2 regions of the Metabacillus sp. KH_069 genome follow, and region 2 is predicted to be linked to the other one. Evidence: riboswitches for the same ligand, from Rfam matches in the RefSeq annotation. Region 2 holds a riboswitch; the other holds the start of a gene.
What was found. A riboswitch is a leader RNA that binds a small molecule or an ion and turns the genes downstream of it on or off. The one in region 2 is predicted to bind thiamine pyrophosphate.
Positions count from the first base shown of each region.

Region 1 (8,065 bases), 340 kb from region 2:
CCAACTGAATGCTGGCAACTAAGATCAAGGGTTGCGCTCGTTGCGGGACTTAACCCAACATCTCACGACACGAGCTGACGACAACCATGCACCACCTGTCACTTTGTCCCCCGAAGGGGAACCTTCTATCTCTAGAAGTGGCAAAGGATGTCAAGACCTGGTAAGGTTCTTCGCGTTGCTTCGAATTAAACCACATGCTCCACCGCTTGTGCGGGCCCCCGTCAATTCCTTTGAGTTTCAGTCTTGCGACCGTACTCCCCAGGCGGAGTGCTTAATGCGTTAGCTGCAGCACTAAAGGGCGGAAACCCTCTAACACTTAGCACTCATCGTTTACGGCGTGGACTACCAGGGTATCTAATCCTGTTCGCTCCCCACGCTTTCGCGCCTCAGCGTCAGTTACAGACCAGAGAGTCGCCTTCGCCACTGGTGTTCCTCCACATCTCTACGCATTTCACCGCTACACGTGGAATTCCACTCTCCTCTTCTGCACTCAAGTTTCCCAGTTTCCAATGACCCTCCCCGGTTGAGCCGGGGGCTTTCACATCAGACTTAAGAAACCGCCTGCGCGCGCTTTACGCCCAATAATTCCGGACAACGCTTGCCACCTACGTATTACCGCGGCTGCTGGCACGTAGTTAGCCGTGGCTTTCTGGTTAGGTACCGTCAAGGTGCGAGCAGTTACTCTCGCACTTGTTCTTCCCTAACAACAGAGTTTTACGATCCGAAAACCTTCATCACTCACGCGGCGTTGCTCCGTCAGACTTTCGTCCATTGCGGAAGATTCCCTACTGCTGCCTCCCGTAGGAGTCTGGGCCGTGTCTCAGTCCCAGTGTGGCCGATCACCCTCTCAGGTCGGCTACGCATCGTTGCCTTGGTGAGCCATTACCTCACCAACTAGCTAATGCGCCGCGGGCCCATCTGTAAGTGACAGCCGAAACCGTCTTTCCAACTTGAACCATGCGGTTCAAGATACTATCCGGTATTAGCTCCGGTTTCCCGGAGTTATCCCAGTCTTACAGGCAGGTTGCCCACGTGTTACTCACCCGTCCGCCGCTGACCTGCTGGAGCAAGCTCCAGCAAGTCCGCTCGACTTGCATGTATTAGGCACGCCGCCAGCGTTCGTCCTGAGCCAGGATCAAACTCTCCGAAGAAAATTTGTGACTCAATTTGTTGCTGACTTCAAAAATTTAAAACGTTTGGTACGCTTTTGGTTTTGTTTAGTTTTCAAAGATCATTTGCTTCAAGCGAAGCTTTATTAATATAACATTTTGCCGTTTTAAAGTCAAGCATTAATTTCACTTTTCTTTTTTCAGGCTGTGTTGCTTTTTCGCGTTTTTCGCGGCAACGAATAATAATATACCACGCTGAAATTCCCTTTGCAATAGCTTTTTTATCATTTTATAAAAAAAGATTTTAAAGATCGAAAACGCACTGAATTTGCATGAAATTCAGTGCGTCATTTTCTAGCTGAATCAGGTCTTTTTCAAATAAAGAACATCAAGCAACCTCCGTTTAAGTGAAGCAAACTTCATACTTGTAAAGAGATCATCTGTCCTTGGCCGGGTAAACTCCACACTAACTTCTTCTATTATTCGTCCCGGTCTGGGCGAAAGAATAAAGATTCTGTCTGACAGAAAGATGGCTTCATCCATATCATGAGTAATGAATATCACTGTCTGTCCCATTTCCTCGCATATTTGGATAAACCACTTCTGCAGCTCAAGTCTTGTCATCGCATCAAGCTTGCCAAACGGTTCATCTAATAGAAGGAGTTCTTTATTATTTAAATAGGCTCTTAGGAAATTGGCGCGCTGACGCATTCCGCCCGAAAGCATAAAAGGATAATGATCTTCATATCCTGCCAGCCCGAATTTTTGGAAAAGACCGCGCGCTTGAATGCGCGCTTCTTCTTTCCCGCTGCCTTGTATCTCTAAAGGAAGAACGACATTATCCAAAACCGTCCTCCATGGAAACAGTACATCACTTTGGGGCATATATCCGACAAGCCCGGTTTTATTCGTTATCTCTTCTCCATTGTAATGGACAGTGCCATTAGTCGGTTTATTGATGCCGGCTATAATATCAAGCAATGTACTTTTCCCGCAGCCGCTTGGTCCAATGATGCTTACAAATTCGCCTTTTTTCACAGTCAAGTCTGTCGGCAGCAGGACATGCTGGTCTTCAGAATAAGATTTGCTGATTTGAGAAAGAGTCAGCATGTTATTCCTTTCCTTCAGGCAGGAACTCATTTGTAAAAGCTTCGCTTGGGTCGATGTTCTCTTCAATCAGCTTTCGTTCATACATCCAATCCGCATATCTTTTCCAGACTTTTTCTTCTTGTATGCCCCATTGCTTTGCATCTCCCTGATACTGGTCACTTAACCACACTTGACTGTCCTTAACCAGCTGTGCATTAATCTCAGGTACGTTTTTAATCAGGATATCCGCTGCCTTTTCCGGATCCTCAATAGCAAATTGATAGCCTTTTGATGTAGCTTTCATGAAGGATTGGACCATTTCTTTGTCTTTTGCCATTTTGGATTCGCTTGTTGCAATAAGTGGAGTGTAATAGTTTAAAGCTGGATCAAGGTCTTTTAGATAGATGTAATTCAATTCAATTCCCTGGCGATCAGCTTCAACTCCGTCCCACCCCTGGAAAATCCATTGAAAATCGGTATCGCGTCCGATTGATTTGAAAAAGTCAGTTGCTCCAAGCGTGACATAATCCACTTTTTCAAAGTCTGCATTCGATTTATCCATGACAGCTTTGATAACAGCTTCTTCTGTCGGAGAACCCCATCCCCCATATCGTTTCCCTTCAAAATCCTTTGGAGAAGTGATGTTTTCTTCTTTTAATGAAGCAAATGCAGAAGTATTCTCCTGAATGATTGCTCCTATTGAAACAATCGGAACGCCAGTTGATCTTGCATGTGTAATATTCTCCTGATGGCTGACGGCAAAATCAACTTCACCCGAAGCAACAATCTGATCAGCACTGACTCCTTCGCCCGGTTCTACGATTTCTACATCAAGACCCTCTTCTCTATAGAAGCCCTTTTCTTTCGCTGTATAAATGCCTGTATGATTTGTGTTTGGAAACCAATCCAGCATAATCTTTACTTTTTTCAATTCCTCATTAGATGCTTTTTCGGCTGATCCGCATCCAGATAAGATGAACACTAAACTAGATAAAATAAATAAGAATTTCTTCATTTCTTTCTCCCCCGTGCTAATTAGAATGCTTTTGCTGCTTGTATTTCCAGGGCATCATGATTCTTGCCAGGATTTCAATGAGTGCAAAAATTATTAAGCTTAAACCTACTATTAAGATGATCGCTGCAAATACTTTTTCTGTTAGAAACGATTGTGATGATCGAGTTAATAGAATGCCGAGTCCTTTGCTTGCACCCAGCCACTCTCCGATAACGGCTCCCATCACACTGTATGTTCCTGCTATTTTTAATCCTGAAAAAAAGAAAGGCGCTGCAGCAGGAAGTTTCAGTTTTATAAACATCTGCCTCCCGCTTGCTCCAAGCGTTTGCATGAGCTTCACCATGTCCCTGTCAACTAAACGGAATCCATCAGACAGGTTGATGGCAATCGGAAAGAAACAGACGAGCGCCACCACGATGACTTTAGGAAAAATACCGAACCCAAACCAGATGATAAGCAGTGGAGCAAGCGCGATTATGGGAATGGTCTGCGAAAGAACAAGCAGCGGTTCAACAGATTTTCGAACCCACTCTGACATGTCTATCAAAATAGCAATCAATACTCCCGCGGCTATTGCGATCAATAATCCAAGCACTGCTTCCGCCAGGGTCTGCAGGATATGGACGCCTATCGTCCCTCTCATTTCTGCAAGCGTGATGAAAATATCAGTCGGGCGCGGCAGAATCCATTTTTCCACTTTAGTGACGATGACAGCCAATTCCCATAAAAAGAAGAACGACAGCAGCACAATACCAGGAAGCGCAATCCCTGAAAGGGTGTTAACGGTATTTCTTAAGTTTTTCATCCATTGTGACCCCTTCTTTTGGACGGTAATGAATTTTCATGTGAGTCATTACCTCAGTCGCACCGGCTGAAATGCAGGCATCCTGCGCTTGCTTGACAATTTCAATCAGTCTATCAAGCTCTCCCTCCATTACCGTCTCCATTGCACCAACCTCATATTTCACTCCGGATTGCTGGACAACCTCGATGGCTTTGTCGACAATTTCATATGTATTCCCCTCTGATGATTTAGGCAGCACCTGAAATGCTAGATTTACACTGGACATTCTTTTTCCTCCTTAAATTTTTTTCATATATGAACAGCTGACCGAACGACAAAAAAGGCTGCCACTGGGGCAGCCTTAACGCATTCGCAAAGTTATGGAAAAATAACGCATCTTCCGCATTCCCTCCGCTGGCATTACCCAGATCAGGTTAAAGGGTCGATACAAGAATCAGTATCCTCTCAGCCAAGTTCACTCAGCTCCCCTGCATATATTGAATTCATGGAAACTATAGCAAGATTCCTGAAAATTGTAAAGATATAAGAAAGGGCTTTCCAAACTTTTCTGAAAAAAATCTCAATATATCCTTGTCGAATTTTGCAACTTCCTGTATAGTAGTGTCTAAATCATATATTGCATTTGACCACTTGGGGAGCCATTCGGCTGAGAGTGAACATTCTGTTCAGACCCGTTGAACCTGTATAGTTAAAGCTTACGTAGGGATGTGGCGATGGATTCAAGTGATAACCCAACCAAAGCAGTGCGTGGAAACCATCCGACATTCCCCGCATTGCTTTTTATTATGGAAAAAAACAGCCCCGGTCGAATGCCGAAAAGGGGAAAAGCTATGCAGACAAATACACGTCTTGTTTTCTTAGTAGAGGCAGCAATCCTTGGAGCGATTGCATTTCTGCTTGATTTAGCAACAAGTTTCATTGGCAAAATGCCGCAGGGCGGGTCGATCTCGCTTGCGATGATTCCAGTTCTGATCATGGGTTTTCGCCACGGTTTAAAAGGCGGACTGCTTACAGGGTTTTTACTTGGCGTTTTGCAGACGATTATGGGCTACACTACAATCGTGCATCCGGTACAGGGTTTTCTTGACTATTTTGTCGCATTTACCGTCGTGGGTGCCGGAGGAGTATTTTATAAGCAAGTCCAAAGCTCTTTGAACCCGCTAAACAAAAAACGGTTAATTACTTATGTAGTGGCGGCAGCTTTTCTCGGAAGCTTTCTGAGATTTGCAGCACATACACTTGCAGGAGCTGTATTCTTTGCAGAATTTGCAGGAGATCAGCCCGTTCTGCTGTATTCAGCCGGCTATAATGCATCGTACATGGTGCCGACATTTGTCATTTGCTCCATTATCTTAGTATTGATGCTGACAACTTCTAAATCTCTTGTCTTAAAAAGAAAATAGATTCTGGCAAAAGCACCGATTTTTTCTCGGTGCTTTTTTTGTCATAATCTCTCATTCGTCTGCATGTACTAGTAGTAATAGATTTCTTATGGAGGGCAAACGATGAATCTATCTTACTCATTCATGCTGCTGACCTTTTTATTGTCGATTATTCATTTTCTATATGGTTACTTTGAAGCTATCAGGATCAGCAACGAAGAAGATTTAGTCAGCGGCTGGTCTGTCATTTTCTCTTTTCCGCTTGCCTTTGTATTCGCATATTTTGCTGCGGTGTTTCATCAGCAGATTTTACCGCACTAAAAAGAAACGCGACAATGTCACGTTTCTTTTTTCATTTCCTCTATTAAACTTTCTATGTATGGATTCAATTTCTCAAATGAGTACCCAGCTCTTTCAGCCTTCGACACATCCAGTGTCCAATCACCTGCTAATCCATAAGGCGAGGCATTCTCTTTCGTAATATCGCTTGTCACCATCGCCTTTTTTCCCACAGCACTCTCGATTTTATGCAGCAGATCATTCAGCGAGAGACTTTTTTCAAAAGCAATATTGAATGCACCCGCTAAGTTTTTTTCTCCGGCCATATACAAGAATCCCGCAGCGTCCTCAGATGATGTATAGCTATAAAAATGACCAGGATCCGCGAGGCCGATCGACTCCTCGTTCTTCACCTTTTTCACATGAAATAAAAAGCGTTCCGTATAATCGTCTTTTCCAATAACAAGTGCTGGCCTAACAGCGGCAACCGGCACATCTGCAGTCTGAAAAAGATAGGCTTCCGCACTGCGCTTTGCTTCCTGATAGCCGCTCATCCCTTTATAGTCTTTGCGCTCTTTAAAGGAAGGCTTATACAATAACGGATCAAAGTCCTCTTCTTTTCGTTCTCTCCCAAATTCATAGACTGCCATAGTAGACGTGAAAACATAATGCTTGATTTTGCCCTGCAGCGCTTCATAAGAAGATTTTGCTTCAAGCGGCGAAAAGCACGATTGATCATAGACAACATCCCATTTTTTATTATCAAAGGCCTTAATCATTGATTCTTTGTTTTCACGATCGATTATCAGACGCTGGGCTCTATCTCCAAAGTCATCAGGTGTTCTTCCTCTTGTAGCAATCGTCACTTCTGTCCCATTTTCCAAAAGCTTATAAACAAGTCTCTTCCCGAAAAATTGAGTTCCGCCCAGTATTAATGCACGCTTCACAGTGATCCCTCTTTCCTTTTCAATGCAGCTGACAGTTTCGGCAAGTCACGCCATCCCAATGCCGTTTCCTGATGACCTGTTCCCTCAATCGTGTAGACGTCCTCCGCAATCTTTTCAGGTGAAAAGCGTTCGTAAAAGCCTTTAGAAGGATTCGCATTCATTACCCACAGCAGCATAGATTGATAGTTTTTCTGCATCAGCTCATCAGCAACCGCTTCTACGAGTCTCCGTCCGATGCCCGCTCCCTGCACTTCTTTCAATAGATAGATCGCATATAATTCTCCATCAAATCCATATTCCCCCGTTCGTTCTTGTCCAAATCCTGCAAACCCGACAAGCTGGCCATCTTCATTTTCTGCCACAAAAACAGTGTCAGGATCAATGGTTCTCCACATTTTTTCTTTACTTTCATATGTAAGACTTTCCAGATAGGCATCTGCTACAATACTATTATAGGTTGTTCTCCAGCTGTCCACATGTACGACGGCAATTTGCTTCGCGTCTTCATTGACAGCTTTTCTTATCTTATAATTCATGTTCAACACTCCTTGCTGATAAAATTCGACAAGTCAAAATTAAATCCCTACCTCTAAAAGGAGTTTCTTTTTATAAAACAGAATATGTTCATAGACTAAGACAATCGGAGGCTGCATGTGAAAATACTTCTGCATAGTTTCTTATCGGTTCTGTATATCGTTTATTTCACCGGAGTGTTTTACGTTCTGTTTCTCTTTTTGAATATCCCTGCAAGTGTGATCGCAGGAAGCATTATGGCGCTTTTGCTGATCAGCTTGTTTATCTATTCTATATTCGAGATGATCCACCGCAAAGAGAGGAATCTCCTCTTTTTCAAAGGACTGTCCGGATCCATCTTTCTTTCCATCACAGCCATCAGTTTAATTATCACCTTATTTTTCGTTGTCCTCATGAATGTAATGACGACTCATTTTAATTATCAAAATATTAGTCCGCGGGAGAAGTTTGAGTTTCAAGTAAACGCTTTTTTGCCGATTGACCCTTACGAAAAATATAAAGAGGATGCTGAAACGAAGAAAATTTCTCATCTGACTGTTTATTATTCCTCTCTGAATAAAAGAGATATCCTGCTCGTTGAGGACGAATTCATAAATGCACGTAAAATTAGTAAACGTTTGTTCGGCGATATTGAAGATCAGCCGATTGACCTGATTCTGCTTGATGAGTCGCCGGACTCGCTGCAGGAGCTTGAGTATCTGGATTATATGGGTTTTTACGATCATTTGAAAGAAACCATGGCGATTGTCATTCCCGATGATTTCGATGCCGCATCCCCGCTTGTCGTGGAAACGTTTTACCATGAATATGCCCATTACTATATGGAGAAAGCATTAGAGAAAATGGAAATCGACTCGTTGAAAATTCCGATCTGGTTTAATGAAGGTGTAGCAGAATATGCCGGC
Region 1 covers NZ_CM174460.1:3,549,775-3,557,839, forward strand. The annotation lists rRNA gene AC3ISE_RS17940 (16S ribosomal RNA) at 1-1,151, opposite strand, end outside; gene AC3ISE_RS17945 (ABC transporter ATP-binding protein) at 1,473-2,219, opposite strand; gene AC3ISE_RS17950 (ABC transporter substrate-binding protein) at 2,221-3,213, opposite strand; gene AC3ISE_RS17955 (ABC transporter permease) at 3,230-4,018, opposite strand; gene AC3ISE_RS17960 (MTH1187 family thiamine-binding protein) at 3,993-4,283, opposite strand; TPP riboswitch at 4,385-4,497, opposite strand; TPP riboswitch at 4,640-4,741, shown strand; gene thiT (energy-coupled thiamine transporter ThiT) at 4,849-5,421, shown strand; gene AC3ISE_RS17970 (hypothetical protein) at 5,524-5,721, shown strand; gene AC3ISE_RS17975 (NAD-dependent epimerase/dehydratase family protein) at 5,739-6,626, opposite strand; gene AC3ISE_RS17980 (GNAT family N-acetyltransferase) at 6,623-7,162, opposite strand; gene AC3ISE_RS17985 (gluzincin family metallopeptidase) at 7,280-8,065, shown strand, end outside.
Region 1: it holds a riboswitch for thiamine pyrophosphate, as region 2 does, so the genes downstream of both, AC3ISE_RS17960 (MTH1187 family thiamine-binding protein) here and thiC (phosphomethylpyrimidine synthase ThiC) in region 2, are expected to answer to the same signal.

Region 2 (8,065 bases):
AAATTTGAAGGCGAAAATGGCCATGTTTCAAAAGTAGTGACAACAAAGGGCGCATACGAGACAGATTTAGTTGTGCTCTGCATTGGATTTAAACCGAATACGGGTTTGCTGCAAGGGCAGGTGGATATGCTGGATAATGGCGCTATCATCGTCAATGAGTATATGCAAACAAGCAATGAAGATATTTTTGCAGCAGGCGACAGCTGCGCGATTCTCTACAATCCAACTGGGAAGCATGCGTATATTCCACTGGCTACAAATGCCGTCCGCATGGGAACTTTAGCTGCAAAAAACTTAGTAAAGAAAACAATCAAATATATGGGAACTCAAGGTACATCAGGCATTAAGATTTATGAAAACAATATCGCTTCAACTGGAATGACAGAAACAGTCGCTTCTTTTATGGATATGAATGTGAAAAGTATCACAATCTTAGAGAATGATCGTCCTGAATTCATGCCATCTTACGAATCTGTCACTTTGAAGGTCGTTTATGAAGAAGAAACAAGAAGAATTGTGGGTGCACAAGTGATGTCAAAAGCGGATCTGACTCAATCAATCAATACGTTATCTGTCTGCATCCAAAATGGCATGACGATTGATGAGCTTGGCTTTGTCGACTTTTTCTTCCAGCCGCATTACAACAAGCCCTGGAACTTTTTGAACCAGGCAGGTTTGCAGGCAATACAGTAAGATATTATGAAGGGGCTATCCATAAAGTCATTTTTTCTGACTTATTGGACAGCCCCTTCTTTTGGGACCTTGCGCCATCAAAAATGGTAGCACTAAGGAGGCTGGCGCCAGTTTTAAGCTTTGAATCGTTAAAAATGGCAGCACTACTGGGATTGACGCCAGTTTTTAAGCTTTGAACCTTCAAAAGTAGTAGCACTAAGGAGAATGACGCCACTTTTTAAGCTTTGAACCGTCAAAAGTAGTAGCACTAAGGAGAATGGTGCCAGTTTTTAAGCTTTGAATCCTTAAAAGTGGTAGCACTACTGAGACTGATGCCAGTTTTTAAGCTTTGAACCGTCAAAAGTGGCGGTACTACTAGGACTGACACCATTAATTATTTTCACAGAAAAAAGCAGGCACAGGCCAGATAGCTGTAAACCGCTGCAGCATTCGCAGCATAACTCATCCTACTGATAAAGAGCCGAACCCTTTTCAACAAATTCTTTCGACTTTTGCTTCAGTCCTTCTTCCATTTCCTGTTCTTTTACCGTGTTTCTTAAATCGTGGGATATTCTCATCGAACAGAACTTAGGACCGCACATTGAGCAGAAATGAGCAGTTTTAGCTCCCTCAGCCGGCAGCGTTTCATCGTGATATTCTTTTGCCCGGTCAGGGTCAAGGGATAGATTAAATTGATCTTCCCACCGGAATTCAAATCTGGCTTTAGACAGGGCATCGTCTCTATACTGTGCATTTGGGTGTCCCTTGGCCAGGTCAGCGGCGTGAGCAGCAATCTTATAAGCAATGACTCCCTCGCGGACATCATCTTTATTAGGCAATCCCAAGTGCTCTTTCGGCGTCACATAGCATAGCATCGCCGTTCCGAACCAGCCGATCATCGCTGCACCTATAGCTGAAGTGATATGATCATACCCCGGTGCGATATCAGTTGTTAATGGTCCAAGTGTATAAAAAGGCGCCTCATGGCAAATTTCCTGCTGCTTTTCTACATTGTCCCGAATCATGTGCATCGGAACATGTCCAGGACCTTCGATCATCACCTGGACATCATGCTTCCATGCGATTTTCGTGAGCTCACCCAGGGTTTCTAGTTCTGCAAATTGGGCTTCATCATTTGCATCTGCAATCGATCCGGGACGCAGGCCATCACCTAAGGAAATGGAAATATCATATTGCTTTAAGATCTCGCAAATCTCCTCAAAGTGGGTATATAGAAAGTTTTCTTCGTGATGGGCTAAACACCAGCCAGCGAGAATGGATCCTCCTCGTGATACAATTCCGGTTGTTCTTTTAATGGTTAAAGGAATGTACCGCAGCAATACACCAGCATGAATAGTAAAATAATCGACCCCTTGTTCTGCCTGTTCGATTAAGGTATCTCTATAAACTTCCCAGGTCAAATCCTCAGCAATGCCATTCACTTTTTCAAGCGCCTGATAGATGGGAACTGTGCCAACAGGTACTGGAGAATTTCTGATGATCCATTCTCTGGTGGTGTGAATATCTTTGCCAGTCGATAAATCCATGATGGTATCAGCCCCCCATTTAATCGCCCATGTCATTTTTTCCACTTCTTCTTCAATGGATGAAGTGACGGCTGAGTTGCCTATATTGGCATTGATTTTGACATGGAAATGTTTGCCGATGATCATCGGCTCACTTTCTCTATGGTTGATGTTTGCCGGAATGATGGCTCTGCCGGCCGCGACTTCACTTCTAATGAATTCATGGTCCATGTTTTCACGAATGGCTATGTACTCCATCTCCGGTGTAATGATCCCTTTTCTGGCGTAATGAAGCTGAGTGACATTAGCATTCTTTTTTGCCCGGAGTACGTTTCTGTCACCAGTAAAGACGTTTCCATGTGGAGTGACATTCTCTTGGCGGCCGTTATCCTCAGGCTTTACGCTGCGCCCTGAATATACTTCAACATCCCCCCGATCAAAAATCCAGCTTCTTCTTACTTCAGGCAATCCTTTTTTAATATTAATGGCAGCTGCTGAATCTGTGTATGGACCGCTCGTATCATAAACAAGCACAGGCTCATGATTTTGCGCGAGTTCAATTTCCCTAAAAGGAACACAAATGTCCTCTCTTGATCCTGTTTTGTACCTCTTTTTGCTGCCCTCAAACGGTTTAGTAAATGCGAAATCCAATCTTAACTCCTCCTCATATCGTTTAGTAGAGTTTTGATCTGCACCCGCGAAAGAATAGAAAAAGGGTTCTGTTAATGAACAGAACCCTTGGAACAGTATGTGTAAAAAGCCAAAAAGAACGGCCTACGCCACACCGCTTCCCTACGCTGGTATCATCCAGATCAGGTTCAAAGGGTCAAAGACTCTCGTTCTTTTCTCAGTCCAGCATCATGGACTCCCCCAGCAGAATGAATAAAATATTCATTTGTTAGCAATATAGCAGGAAAAGCAGCAGGCTGCAAGTGATTATTTTCACAATTAAAAATGTTGAAAATAATCCAGGTACAAGGTTGTGGTTCCTTGTACCTGATTACAGACTGAGATAAGAAAGTATAAAAATTTGCGCTTCGATGGCGAGCGGAATCGCTCAGGCTCCTCGGACCCTTATCTGACATGCCAGCGCCAAACGGGCGCTTGCGCTTTTCTTTCTAAAATATTCGGATGCATACTTTTACCAACATACTAAGAAACTAATAAAGATTCTAGTGGAGGGGTGAGTCTATGTTTTCTTTATTCAAGAAAAAAAAACAATCAAAGCAAACGCCACAGCAGCCTATGAATACGGCACCTCCCAAAGATACCAACATACCTGTTTCTTCCCATTTTAATGTGAATATCGCAAAAATCCTGACTCACCTGGATCATACGGATGATTTAGGCCAAAGAAAGGTTATGTTCAAAGGGAAGCAAGGGTTATTGCTTTATTTTGTGCCGCTTATGATGTCTGAAAAAATCAATCAGGATATTTTAGGACCCTTGCAGCAAGCAGAGTCGGGAGAGGTTGAGGATGTTGTTGCAATTGCCTCGATTTTGAAAACGAAGGATATTCATGAAGCCATTCATTTTCTTTGTAAGGGTGCATGTTTATTTCTGATAGAAGATTTGGATTGCATTTATGCCATTGATTCTGCGCTCAATAAGGCAAGATCTGTTGAACAGCCTCAAAATGAAAAGGTTGTCCGCGGATCTCATGAAGGTTTTACGGAGAATATGGATATAAATCTCAACTTAATCAGACAAAGAATATTAGATGGAAGTCTAGTTGTGAAATACTTGGAGATTGGAAACATATCAAGAACAAGGGTAGCGGTTCTTTATATAAACCATCTAACAAACAAAGAATTAATTGAGAAAGTTCTCACGAGATTAAAGTCTATAAAAATTGATGCTGTTGATACACCCGGAATTATAGAAGAATCGATTGAGGATTCACCATATTCTCTGTTTCCGCAAATTTTAAGTACTGAGCGTCCGGATAAGGTTGTATCTAATCTATTTGAAGGAAGAGTAGCCATATTGCCGACGGGAAGCTCATCTGCCCTGATTGCACCTGTTAATTTTTTTGCATTCTTCCAAGCAACTGAAGACTACAACAGCCGCTGGATTTTCGGATCCTTTTATCGTTTTATTAGAATAATAAGCTTCTTTATTGCCATAAGCTTGCCGGCTTTGTATATAGCAACCATTTCATACCACTATGAACTCATTCCGAATGATTTGATTCTGACTGTTAAAAGTTCTCTTGAGAATGTGCCTCTTCCTCCTATAGCTGAAGCACTCCTGATGGTCATCATTTTGGAACTGCTGCGCGAAGCGGCATTGCGTCTGCCGACGTCGATTTCGCAAACCATTGGTGTAGTTGGCGGTTTAGTCATCGGGACAGCCATTGTAGAAGCAAATTTAGTTTCTAATATGATGATTATTGTGATTGCTTTGACCGCTATCGCTTCCTTTGTTGTCCCTTCAAATGAGATGAGCACAGCACTGCGGCTTGTGAGCTTCCCAATGATGTTTGGTGCAGCGATATTCGGCTATCTGGGAATTGTTTTTATATTCGTTATCATTCTCATGCACCTCACACTGCTGGAATCGTTTGGTACACCTTACTTTTATCCGCTTGCTCCGATGCAGTTTGGAAACATTAAAGATTCTGTGCTGAGAATGCATCATTGGTATATGAATGATCGTCCGAGAGAAACATCTCCTCAAAAGATCAGAAGACAAAATTCGTTAAGGAATTGGTCGAAGCATGAAAACGAATCATAATATCACGCACAAACAGATGTTTTTCCTTGTCCTTCAAACTCAGATCGGCATCGGAGTCTTGTCGCTGCCTTATAATATCTTTCTTGTGTCGGGTACGGATGGGTGGATATCAGTGATTATTGCAGGTGTATTTGCCCAGCTATTCACCATTTTATTTTGGCTGCTGGTTAAAAAATATCCGGATAAGTCATTGTTTGACATCAATAAACTGCTGCTTGGCAAAATATTAGGGAATTTGGTTAATTTGGGCTACGTCCTGTTTTATATTTTCGTTTCAAGCTTAATCGCTGTATTGTATGTAAATGTATTAAAGAGATGGATTTATCATGAAACTCCGGCATGGGTTTTAATCTTGCTCCTTGCTTCAGTTTCAGTCTATTTTGCAAAAGAGAATATCCGCAAAATGGCACGGTTTTTCGTGATTGTCTCATTTTTGCTGATTTTTCTTTTTTTGCTCACGCTCAATGCTTACCAAACAGCTGATATCCGCTATATTTTTCCTATCGGAGACAGCGGATTGGTTAAAATATTACTGGGAAGCAAAGAAGCAATTATGTCCTTTCTTGGCTTTGAAATCATGCTGTTTCTTTATCCATATATAAACAGTCAGCCGAATCAGGTATTGAAATCTGTTACGGTGAGCAATATCATTGTGACCATTTTTTATTCGTACATTACATTTACCAGTTATGTGTTTTTTAGTCCAAAAGAGATGAAGATTGTACCTGAACCAACTCTTTATTTGCTCAAGGCCATTACCTATTCTGTTATTGAAAGGGTGGATCTTGTTTTCCTTGCTATTTGGGTCGTTTCTGTTATTACGTCGGGTCTGATGTACATATATATTGCAAGCACAGCCATGCAGAATGTGTTTAATAAGAAAAATCATCGTTCTTTTGTTCCGTTAATCGTCTTAGCAGTATCCTTACTTGCTTTATCTCCGGCTGAAAGTGATCAGCTGGCAGGAAAACTCGGTGATTATGTAGATAAACTCTCCTATATATTTGTGTTTACTATCCCAATTTGTTTGCTGATACTATCCTTTTTCAGAAAGGGGAAGAAAAAGCATGATCAGACCTTTTAAGCGGATAATCCCGGCGCTTCTGTTGCTGCCGTTGTTTACGGGGTGCTGGGATCAAAAAATGCTGAAAAACACGGTTTTCATGTCAGCTACTGCCTTTCAAATCACGAATGATGATGAAATTTTAACGACTACGTCTATTCACTCCTATACGTCTAAAGAACAGCAGCCCATCAATAAAACATTTTTTGTAACAGCAACCTCGCCAAGAAATGCAAAAATAAAGCTCAATCAGCAAATGTCCGGAACGGTGATGACCGCTAAAAATAAAATTTTTTTAATAGAGGATGATCTCGCTGAAAAGGGGTTGTTTCAAATAGCGGATGTCCTCTATCGTACTCCTGAAAACCCTCTGAATGGGAAATTTGTCGTTGTTGAGGAAAATCCTCAGGAAATTCTTAATCTGCAAAAGGTCGGCGAGGAATTGATTGGACAATATTTAGCAGGGCTTATTGATACTTCCGAAACGTCTTCTGTCGTACCTGTTGAAACCATTCAAACCATGTGCACGGTTTTATTCGATGAAGGAAAAGGTCTCGTTCTTCCATATATGAAGATTGATAAAGAAAATCATACAGCCGATTTAATCGGAACGGCCCTTTTTCACAAAGATAAATTTTCTGGTACGACAATGGATTTGGCACAATCAAAAACGCTTTTAATCATGGCAAATCGAAAAGATAAACAGATGGATATGAGCCATAAGATCACATATAAGGGGAAAAAGCTTGTTGTTTCCTATGATGTAGCAGAGTCCAAAGCAAAATTGGAAATTAAAAAGGATTATAATCATAAAGTGAAAGCTGTCATTCCTGTAAAAGTGAAAGTAGAAATCACTGAATTCCCGCATGACCATTTATATGACACAAAACTATTAAAGAAAGTCCAAAATAAAATTACTGATTATCTTCAGCAGCAATCAGAGGATACAGCTGCAAAGCTTCAGGAAGCCAATTGCGATTTTCTTGGGATAGGGAGAGAACTCATCGCTTATCATCCTTCTCTTTGGAAGGAGTTAAAATGGGAAGAGGACTACCCGAATATTCTCATTAAGCCCGAGATCAGTGTTGAAATTATTCATCATGGCATTACACATTAGCAATGGATTTTAGCCAGTATCCGCTTTAGGATGCTGGCTTTATTAAATACAGCTTTTTTTATAAAAGTTCAGTAATGGCAGAAAATTTGATATATTATGGGTATGAATGTACTTGGAGGAGGATGGACCGCAATGAAGAATCTGGAACAGGCTCATGAAGAGAAAGTCCTTTCTCAGGAAAAACTGGATGGATTAATGGAAGTTTATCTAAATCAGCTTGAAAACTCTCCAACCGCATTTTTAATTCACGAAAACCGAAAGTGGACATATATAAATCCTTCTGCAATGAGGCTGCTTGGGTTCACACGCAAGGAGGATCTGATAGGAAAACCGATCTGGAATTCCATTGATCCGCAATATAGAGAAATGATCGAGCAGCGGATTACTGATACTAAAAATGGTTTCACGCCAACCTCAATGGAACAGATCTGGTATACCAAAAAAGATTTGCCGATAAACGTGGAAGTGACGACACTCCCAAACGTATGGGGAGACATGCAGTCCACCCAGGTGATTATCAGAGACGTCACTAATAAGAAAAAGCTTGAAAAAGAGCACGAGGAAACGATAAAAAAGTTCCGGCTGATTACGGAGAACATGCGTGATATCGTTGGGCTTCTTGATGAAAATGGACTGTTTACCTATGTTTCTCCTTCTTACAAAGAAGTGCTTGGGTATGACATGTCAGAAGCAGTAGGATATAGCCCTTTTCAATTTGTTCATCCGGAGGACAGAGAACAGATTGCAGACCAATTTTACAAAATGCTGAAAGAAAATAGACAGCTGACGGTTGAGTATCGTTACTTATGCAAGGACAATACTTATATATGGCTTGAATCGCACGGAGTTCCTGTCACTGAAAATGAAACGTTAAAACATGCAATTGTCATTTCCAGAAACATTACGCAGCGGAAGCAAACAGAAGAAAAGCTGAGAAAAAGCGAAAGCAAA
Region 2 covers NZ_CM174460.1:3,890,850-3,898,914, reverse strand. The annotation lists gene AC3ISE_RS19655 (FAD-dependent oxidoreductase) at 1-693, shown strand, start outside; gene thiC (phosphomethylpyrimidine synthase ThiC) at 1,140-2,849, opposite strand; TPP riboswitch at 2,971-3,080, opposite strand; gene AC3ISE_RS19645 (spore germination protein) at 3,390-4,934, shown strand; gene AC3ISE_RS19640 (GerAB/ArcD/ProY family transporter) at 4,918-6,018, shown strand; gene AC3ISE_RS19635 (Ger(x)C family spore germination protein) at 6,002-7,114, shown strand; gene AC3ISE_RS19630 (PAS domain S-box protein) at 7,247-8,065, shown strand, end outside.